Regions from separate parts of the Bradyrhizobium ingae genome, predicted to be linked through region 1. Evidence: riboswitches for the same ligand, from Rfam matches in the RefSeq annotation. Region 1 holds a riboswitch; the other holds the start of a gene.

Region 1 (4,413 bases):
GGCAGATGCGGTGCCATGTCCCTGACGATCGTGCCCTTCACCGATCCGACGTCGGAGATGATCGCGCCTGGCTTCAGATGCGCAGCGATCTCCTGCGCCACGGGCCCGCAGGCGCCGACGGGAATGCAGAGGATGACGAGGTCGGCGTCCTTCACGGCCTCGACATTGGTCGCGACCACGTGGTCGACGATGCCGAGCTCGGCGACGCGGGCGCGCGTCTTCTCCGAACGTGCGGTGGTGACGATCTCGGAAGCCAGCCCCTGAAGCTTCGCGGCACGCGCGATCGAGCCGCCGATCAGGCCGAAGCCGATCAGTGCGACGCGCTGGAAGTGCGGGGCGACGCTCATTTGCCGCCCCCCATGAAGTCGCGCAGGCCCTCGACCACGAGGCGGTTGGCTTCCTCGGTGCCGATGGTCATGCGCAGCGCGTGGGGCAGGCCGTAATTCTTCAGCGCGCGCAGCACCAGTCCGCGCTTGGTCAGGAAGGCGTCGGCTTCGTCCGAGGTCTTGCCCTTCTCGGCCGGGAAATGGATCAGCACGAAATTGGCAACGCTCGGCGTCACCTTCAGGCCGAGCCTGCCGATCTCCTCGGTCAGCCAGTTGCGCCAGGTCTCGGTGAACTGCTTCGACTTCTGCTGATGCGCAGTGTCCTCGATCGCCGCGACCGCGGCATACATCGCCGGCGTCGAGACGTTGAACGGACCGCGGATGCGGTTCACCGCATCGATGATGTGCGCGGGACCGAACATCCAGCCGATGCGGAGCGCGGCGAGGCCGTGGATCTTGGAGAAGGTGTGGGTGACGACCGTGTTCTCGGTGGTCGCGACCAGCTCGATCCCCATTTCGTAGTCGTTGCGGGACACGTAGTCGCAATAGGCGGCATCGAGCACCAGCAGCACGTGCGACGGCAGGCCGGCGCGCAGGCGCTTGATCTCGTCGAACGGCAGATAGGTGCCGGTCGGGTTGTTTGGGTTGGCGATCCAGACGAGCTTGGTCCGGGGCGTCACCGCCTTCAGGATGGCGTCGACGTCGGCGGTGAAGTTCGCTTCCGCCGCCACGACATTCCTCGCGCCATTCGCCATGGTCGCGATCGGGTAGACCAGGAAGCCGTGGGTGGTGGAGATCGCTTCGTCGCCCTGGCTGAGATAGGTGTGCGCGAGCAGATTGAGGATCTCGTCCGAACCGGCGCCGCAGATGATGCGGTCGGGATCCAGCCCATAGGCGCGGCCGATCGCTTCGCGCAGCACCCGCGAGGTGCCTTCCGGATAGTCTTCCAGATGCGTCGCCACATGCGTGAAGGCCTCGATCGCCTTGGGCGAGGGCCCGAACGGCGTCTCGTTCGCCGACAGCTTGAACACCTTGCGGCCCGGCTCCGGCACCGGGCTCTTGCCGGGCGTATAGGGCGCAATATCGAGAATGCCGGGATTCGGCACGGGGCGAGACATCTTGAACTCCGGAATGGCGGGACGGCTCGAAATCTACGATCTCGTCCCGTTCGGGGGCACCGTATAGCGCGTTGCGTGGCCGCCGACGAGGGCCGACGAGCGGACCGAGGCGCCGGCCCGGATCAGGGCCATTTTGATCTTCTCGAAGCCGATGCCGGTCTCCGACACCAACAGCGCTGCGCCGTCGAAGGCGGTATCAGGCACCGCGACGATGTCGGCGAGTGGCGCCAGCGCCCTCGCGGTGTCGGCGTTCCACCCGGACACACGCACGCTCCAGGTCTGGACCTCCGTGACCATGGCGTCGTCGGCTACCCGCGAGATCACGAACACGGGCAGCGCGGCCGGATGGTCGGCGCGCTCGAGGAACGGCAGCCGCGCGATGATTTTCGGCGCGCCCTCGGCCTCGAGCTCGCTCCACCATGGCGTGCGGCTCGATATCGCCGAGACCAGAGCCAGATCGCCCTTCGATTTCGCCAGTGCCTCGACGGCGGCTTGCGCGCTGAAATGCGACACATAGGGCGTGGTGAAACCGAAATGGAATCGCGCCGAATCTCGCATCGCGGACTCGCCGACCGAGACGTCGGCATGCACCGAGAACGGGGCCTGCACATAAGTGAAGGTCGAGATGATGACGCGCCAGATGCTCTCGATGGTGTCGAGCGGCAGGATGCCGCGATGGCGCTCGACGAGGCGGCGCATCATGCTGGCCTCGCGCGCCGGCCGGAAAGCCGAGCCGACCTCCTGCGTCTGCTTCGCCTGGATCAGGCGATCGATGATGTCGCCGCGCTTCATCAGCAGGCGATGCACGTCCTCGTCGATCGCATCGATCTCCTTGCGCAATTCCTGCAGCGATGGTGGCGCGGGCGGACGTTGGGACATATCGGCCGGAGGCTGTTGAGAGGTCTTCAAAAGCGGATCGGCCGAGGCGGACCCGCTGCGTAAGGCATTGATTAGGCAGGATGGACGCCGAAAGCAAAGAGAAATGACGGCCATTGCCTGACATCGCAAGGCCCCCTTTGGTCAATCGTCGCCTCCGCTTGACGAAAACCGCTTCAGCAACTAGTTTTTGCCTGTTCCGTGGTCATTTGAGCCGGCCGGCTTGCAGCCACGTTAAAAAACTCGCTAAACAGGCCGGGGACGCTTCCGATCCCGGCCGAACCTATCGTTCAGGCCGGGTTTTTCATGGCCTGATGTCAGCGGCGGCTCGAGGGCCGTCGCCAACGAGGTCGATGGTCAGATGGTTGGCGTCACGTCAGTACCGAGCCCCACGATCGCCGAAGAGCGCTCGCATGAGGTGGATCATCCGAGTTCGCAGGTCGCGCATTTCGGGGCCGATCAGCCGCTGCCGCTCGATTGCGGCGTCGATCTCACACCGTTCCAGATCGCCTACCAGACCTACGGCGAGCTCAATGCTGCGCGCTCCAATGCCGTGCTGATCTGCCATGCTCTGACCGGCGACCAGCATGTCGCGAATGCGCACCCCGTCACCGGCAAGCCCGGATGGTGGGAGACCCTGGTCGGGCCGGGCCGTCCTCTTGATCCTCAACGCTACTTCATCATCTGCGCCAACGTGATCGGCGGCTGCATGGGCTCGACGGGACCTGCCTCGCTCAATCCGGCGACGGGCAAGGTGTGGGGCCTGGATTTTCCCATCATCACGATTCCCGACATGGTGCGCGCGCAGGCGATGCTGATCGATCGCCTCGGCATCGACACGCTGTTTGCTGTCGTCGGCGGCTCGATGGGCGGCATGCAGGTGCTGCAATGGACCGCGGCTTATCCTGAACGCGTGTTCTCCGCGCTCGCGATTGCCTGCTCGACGCGGCATTCCGCGCAGAACATCGCTTTCCACGAACTCGGCCGCCAGGCTGTGATGGCCGATCCCGACTGGAACAATGGCCGCTATACCGATCACGGCATCCATCCCCATCGCGGGCTCGCGGTGGCGCGGATGGCCGCGCACATCACCTACCTCTCGGATGCGGCACTGCACCGCAAGTTCGGCCGGCGCATGCAGGACCGCGAGCTGCCGACGTTCTCGTTCGATGCGGATTTCCAGGTCGAGAGCTATCTGCGTTATCAAGGCTCGTCCTTCGTCGAGCGTTTCGACGCCAACAGCTATCTCTATCTGACGCGGGCGATGGACTATTTCGACATCGCCGGCGACCATGGCGGCGTGCTGGCGAAGGCGTTTGCCGGCGTCAAGACACGCTTCTGCGTGGTCTCCTTCACCAGCGACTGGCTGTTCCCGACCTCGGAATCGCGCGCGCTGGTGCACGCGCTCAACGCGTCCAGCGCGCGGGTGTCGTTCGCCGAGATCGAGACCGATCGCGGACATGACGCCTTCCTGCTCGACGTTCCCGAATTCTTCGATATCTCCCGCGCCTTCCTGCAATCGGCTGGCAAGGCGCGCGGCCTCAACGGCAAGGGCGGCTAGCGATGTCTGTACAGGAAGTGCTGCCGCTGGGCGGCCTTGCGAGCGAACAGTCCGGCCAGTTTCGCGCCGATCATTTGCTGGTTGCCGAGATGGTCAGGCGCGGCTCGAAGGTGCTCGACGTCGGCTGCGGCGACGGCGATCTGCTGCAGCTCCTTGAGAGCCGTGGCATCGACGGTCGCGGCATCGAGCTGTCGCGCGAGGGCGTCAACCGCTGCGTCGCCAAGGGGCTCGCGGTCGTGCAGGGCGATGCCGACACCGACCTCGTCAACTACCCCGACGACGCCTTCGATTACGTGATCCTGTCGCAGACGCTGCAGGCGACGCGGCAACCGAAAGTGGTGCTGGAAAATCTCCTGCGCATCGGCCACCGCGCCATCGTGTCGTTCCCGAACTTCGGCTATTGGAAGATGCGGCTCCAGCTCCTGATCGGCGGCCACATGCCGCGCACGGAGAATCTGCCGGCGACCTGGTACGACACCGCCAACATCCATTTCTGCACCATCAAGGATTTCGTCCAGCTCTGCGACGAGAT
Region 2 (4,413 bases), on a different contig from region 1:
GCCGATGTAGCAATCTTGCCTCTCTCTCGCAGGGGGAGAGCTATCGTTCGAGATGCCTGGCCCTTCGCGGAGGCTTCGCGGCGCGACCGGCTCGCTCGCGCCGTTCTCGACATCCACGACCCTGCGCCGACCTTATTTCGGAAGGCATTCCACATTGAAGGCAATGATGATCTGCTCCGGGTCAGCCTTGCCTATGCTTCGCAGATCTTCCAAGCCGCTCCTCAGCTTGGCTCCCGCGTCTCTCAAGCTGGCTTCGAGCGTCGACTTGGCTGCCTTGCATCGCTCTTCACTCGAGAATTCCTGAAACACCACTGTTGGGAGGAGCCTCCATTCCGCCCTGTCGCTTGTCGCGGCCGGACTGACTGAGTAGGAGAAGACGTACATCAAAATCCACATCGGCTTGCTCCACGTGCGCATGCGACGGGCGGCGCCGACGAAATCGTCGGGCCTCGCTTGCTGCGGTAGTGTGATGAGGGGGCGCGTCGACAAGCCATGATCTGGATCAAGGTGCGTTCGCGCTGACGGGGCGCCTCGTTGATCTAGATCAAGTCCGGATCGAGGCTGATCCAACAGGCTGATGACGCAGCGCGGGGTGGTGCAACCTGTCGGGGCGATGCGATGAAGTGCTGGGCGAGGCTGGTGGCCGCTGCGCTATTGCTGCTCGGATCGCGCGCAAGTGATGCCGCCGTGCGGATTACGGATGATCCCGGCGGGCGAATTGGGAAATATGTATACCGATATGAAAGACTGCGCGCTTCGGGCCAGTCTGTCATCATCGATGGTTTCTGTGCCTCGGCTTGTACCATCGTCCTGGCGACCATCCCCGCGGACAGAATTTGCGTGACGTCGCAGGCGGAACTCGCCTTCCACGCAGCGTGGGATTTCGGCCCGCGTGGACGCCCCGTCACAAATCCCGGCGCGACCCGAATGCTCTACTGGATGTATCCGATGCCGGTACGACGGTGGATCACCGACCGCGGCGGCCTGACGCCCCGAACGATCTTCCTGCGCGGAAGGCCGTTAAAGGCGATGTATCGGTCATGTCAGGCCTGAGATGATCCGGAAACGCGTGAAGCGGTTTTCCCTCGCGACAAACGCGGAACGCGTCTGCGCGGAGATCATGCTCAAACAATAACCTGAAGCGCGATGACGATTCATCCCAATCTCATCGCGCTTCGCTGCCTCACGCCTTCTCCAGCGCCGCGGTGAGATCCTCGATCAGATCATCGCAATGCTCGAGCCCTGCGGAGAAGCGGATAAAGCCCTCACTGATGCCGAGCGCGGCGCGGTCTTCCGGCTTCAGGCGCTGATGCGTCGTGGTGGCCGGATGCGTCACCAGGCTCTTGGCGTCGCCGAGATTGTTGGAAATCTTGGCGAGCCTGAGCGCGTTGAGCACGCGGAACGCGGCCTGCTTGCCGCCCTTGACCTCGAAGCCGACGAGCGTCGAGCCGCCGCGCATCTGCTTCTTCACCAACGCCGCCTGCGGATGGTCGGCGCGGCCGGGATAGACCAGCCGCGAGATTTTGGGATGGCTGGCGAGCACCTCGGCAATGCGGCCAGCGGTGTCGGTCTGCGCGCGCACGCGCACGCCCAGCGTCTCCAGTCCCTTGAGCAAAACCCAGGCGTTGAACGGCGAGATCGACGGGCCGGTCTGGCGCATGAAGTTATGGAGGTGTTCGGCGATGAAGGCTTCCGAGGACAGGATGACGCCGCCGAGGCACCGGCCCTGGCCGTCGATATGCTTCGTCGCGGAATAGACCACGACATCGGCACCGAGCGCGAGCGGGCTCTGCCAGATCGGCGTCGCGAACACGTTGTCGACGACGAGCCGCGCGCCGGCCTTGTGTGCGATCTCGGCGATGGCGGGAATGTCGAGCACGTCGAGCGTCGGATTGGTCGGGCTTTCCAGGAAGAACGTCTTGGTGTTCGGCTTGACCGCACGCTGCCACTGATCGAGATCGAGTCCGTCGACCAGCGTGGTCTCGATGCCGTAGCGCGGCAACAGATCCTGCACCACGTAGAGACACGAGCCGAACAGCGCCTTTGATGCCACCAGGTGGTCGCCAGCCTTCAGCGGTGCCAGGATTGCGGTCGTCACCGCCGCCATGCCGGTCGCCGCCGACCGCGCCGCTTCCGCGCCCTCGAGCTCGATCATGCGTTGCTCGAACATCGCGATCGTCGGATTGGAATAGCGCGAATAGATAAAGCCGGGATCTTCGCCCTTGAACCGCGCCTCGCATTCCTCGGCGCTGTTGTAGACGTAGCCCTGAGTCAGGAATAGCGCCTCGGACGTCTCGCCATATTGCGAGCGCAGGGTGCCGGAATGAACCAGCCGGGTTTCGGGGCGATAGTTGGCAGGCGACTTCGACATAGGTACCTCCGACATGACCATTGATGCGAAAATGGTCACAAAAAAACCGGCCTGGATATCTCCACTGGCCGGGATCACAGAGGTCCCCGGCCTGTTTAGCGACTTATTTAACGTGGCTGCAAGCCGGCCGGCTCAAATCACCACGGGATAAGTCATGCTCTTATTCCGTCATGCCCTTTTCGTCAAGGCATCCATCGGATAGCGATAAAAGGTTCGTTTTCTCGCATTTTTGGATGCGTTTGACCCGAGATGAGGACCACCGGTTGACGTTCACGGTCGCCGCCAACGCCAATGGTATCCTGCCCGACCGCATGATCGCGGCGATGGCGGATGGCGGGCTCATCCTGCCCGCCTACGACTTCGTCGAGAGCCAGATTCAGCCGGCGAGCCTCGATTTGCGCCTCGGTGATATCGCCTACCGCGTCCGCGCGAGCTTCCTGCCCGGGCCCGGCGCCACCGTCGCCGAGCGCATCGACGAGCTGAAGCTGCATGAGTTCAGCCTCGCCGACGGCGCGGTGCTGGAGACCAACTGCGTCTACATCGTGCCGCTGCTCGAGAGCCTCGCGCTGCCGCCGGAGATCGTCGCGGCCGCCAATCCGAAAAGCTCGACCGGCCGGCTCGACGTCTTCACCCGCGTGATCGCCGACGGCACCCGCCGTTTCGACATGATCGGCGCGGGCTATCACGGTCCGCTCTATGCCGAGATCAGTCCAAAGACGTTCCCGGTGCTGGTGAGCGAGGGCTCGCGGCTTTCGCAGGTGCGCTTCCGTACCGGCGATGCCGTCCTCAACATCGAGGAGCTCGAGGCGCTGCATGCGACCGAGCGTCTCGTCGATATCGACGAGGCGGATCTCACCGGCGGCGTCGCCGTCTCCGTCGATCTCTCCGGCGAGAAGGGCGGCGGCTTCGTCGGCTATCGCGCCAAGCGCCACACCGGCGTCGTCGATGTCGATCGCCGCGCCGGCTACGCGATCGAGGATTTCTGGGAGCCGATCTCCGCGCGTCCCGACGGCAGCCTCATTCTCGATCCCGGCGAATTCTATATCCTCGCCTCCAAGGAAGCGGTGCAGGTGCCGCCGGACTACGCTGCGGAGATGGTGCCGTTCGATCCCCTGGTCGGCGAATTCCGCGTGCACTATGCCGGCTTCTTCGATCCCGGCTTCGGCTACGCCGGCGCCGGCGGGCAGGGGGCACGTGCCGTGCTTGAAGTGCGCTCGCGCGAAGTGCCGTTCATCCTCGAGCACGGCCAGATCGTCGGCCGCCTCGTCTACGAGAAGATGCTGGCGCGGCCCGATGCCATGTATGGCCAGCGAATCGGCTCGAACTACCAGGCGCAGGGCCTGAAGCTGAGCAAGCATTTCCGGGTGTAGCTGCTAGCCTTGCTCCCCGGTGTCGTCCTGGCCTAGTTGCGCAATTGCGCACGGGGGCGAGGACCCATAACCCCAGGGAGTAGTTTGGCGAAGACTCCGGGTTGAGGGCTATGCGCTAAAACTGCTCCTGGGATTATGGATCCCGGGTCGCGCTTCGCTTGCCCGGGACGACAGCGTAGTGTGTTGCGGCATCACGATAACGATAAGCTCTGTAGCGGATGAAACGCGATGACAGATCAATCCCAACTCGACGCACGTATCCTCGACGACGTTGCGGATGCGCTGATCTATTCGGATCGGGCGGGCACGATCGTCCGATGGAATCGTGGGTCGAGCGCCCTGTTCGGCTTCTCGGCGCAGGAAGCGCTGGGCCAAAATCTCGACCTCATCATTCCCGAACATTTGCGCGCCGCGCACTGGAAGGGCTTTGAGGCCGCGATCGCAAGCGGCACGATGAAGCTCGCGGGCCGGCCCACGCTGACCCGCGCGCTGCACAAGAGCGGACGCAGACTCTACATCGAGATGACGTTTGCGCTGGTGCGGGATGCGGGCGGCGCCGTGCAGGGTTCGGTGGCGATGGCGCGCGACGTGACAGAGCGGGTCGAGCGCGAGCGTGCCGCAAAGGCTGCGTCCTCGCCGTAGAATTCGCGAAGCGGACCAGGGCAGGCGCTC

What was found. A riboswitch is a leader RNA that binds a small molecule or an ion and turns the genes downstream of it on or off. The one in region 1 is predicted to bind S-adenosylmethionine.
Region 2: another riboswitch for S-adenosylmethionine. It lies ahead of ACV1FX_RS21930 (O-succinylhomoserine sulfhydrylase); the one in region 1 lies ahead of metX (homoserine O-acetyltransferase MetX).

What each region holds. Positions count from the first base shown of each region.
Region 1 is NZ_JBVUBB010000072.1:2,901-7,313, reverse strand. It holds gene ACV1FX_RS41000 (prephenate/arogenate dehydrogenase family protein) at 1-347, opposite strand, end outside; gene hisC (histidinol-phosphate transaminase) at 344-1,444, opposite strand; gene ACV1FX_RS40990 (chorismate mutase) at 1,478-2,323, opposite strand; SAM riboswitch at 2,512-2,591, shown strand; gene metX (homoserine O-acetyltransferase MetX) at 2,682-3,881, shown strand; gene metW (methionine biosynthesis protein MetW) at 3,884-4,413, shown strand, end outside.
Region 2 is NZ_JBVUBB010000015.1:91,978-96,390, reverse strand. It holds gene ACV1FX_RS21945 (SGNH/GDSL hydrolase family protein) at 1-10, shown strand, start outside; gene ACV1FX_RS21940 (hypothetical protein) at 133-489, opposite strand; gene ACV1FX_RS21935 (hypothetical protein) at 619-1,053, shown strand; gene ACV1FX_RS21930 (O-succinylhomoserine sulfhydrylase) at 1,184-2,371, opposite strand; SAM riboswitch at 2,446-2,525, opposite strand; gene ACV1FX_RS21925 (2'-deoxycytidine 5'-triphosphate deaminase) at 2,605-3,741, shown strand; gene ACV1FX_RS21920 (PAS domain-containing protein) at 3,970-4,383, shown strand.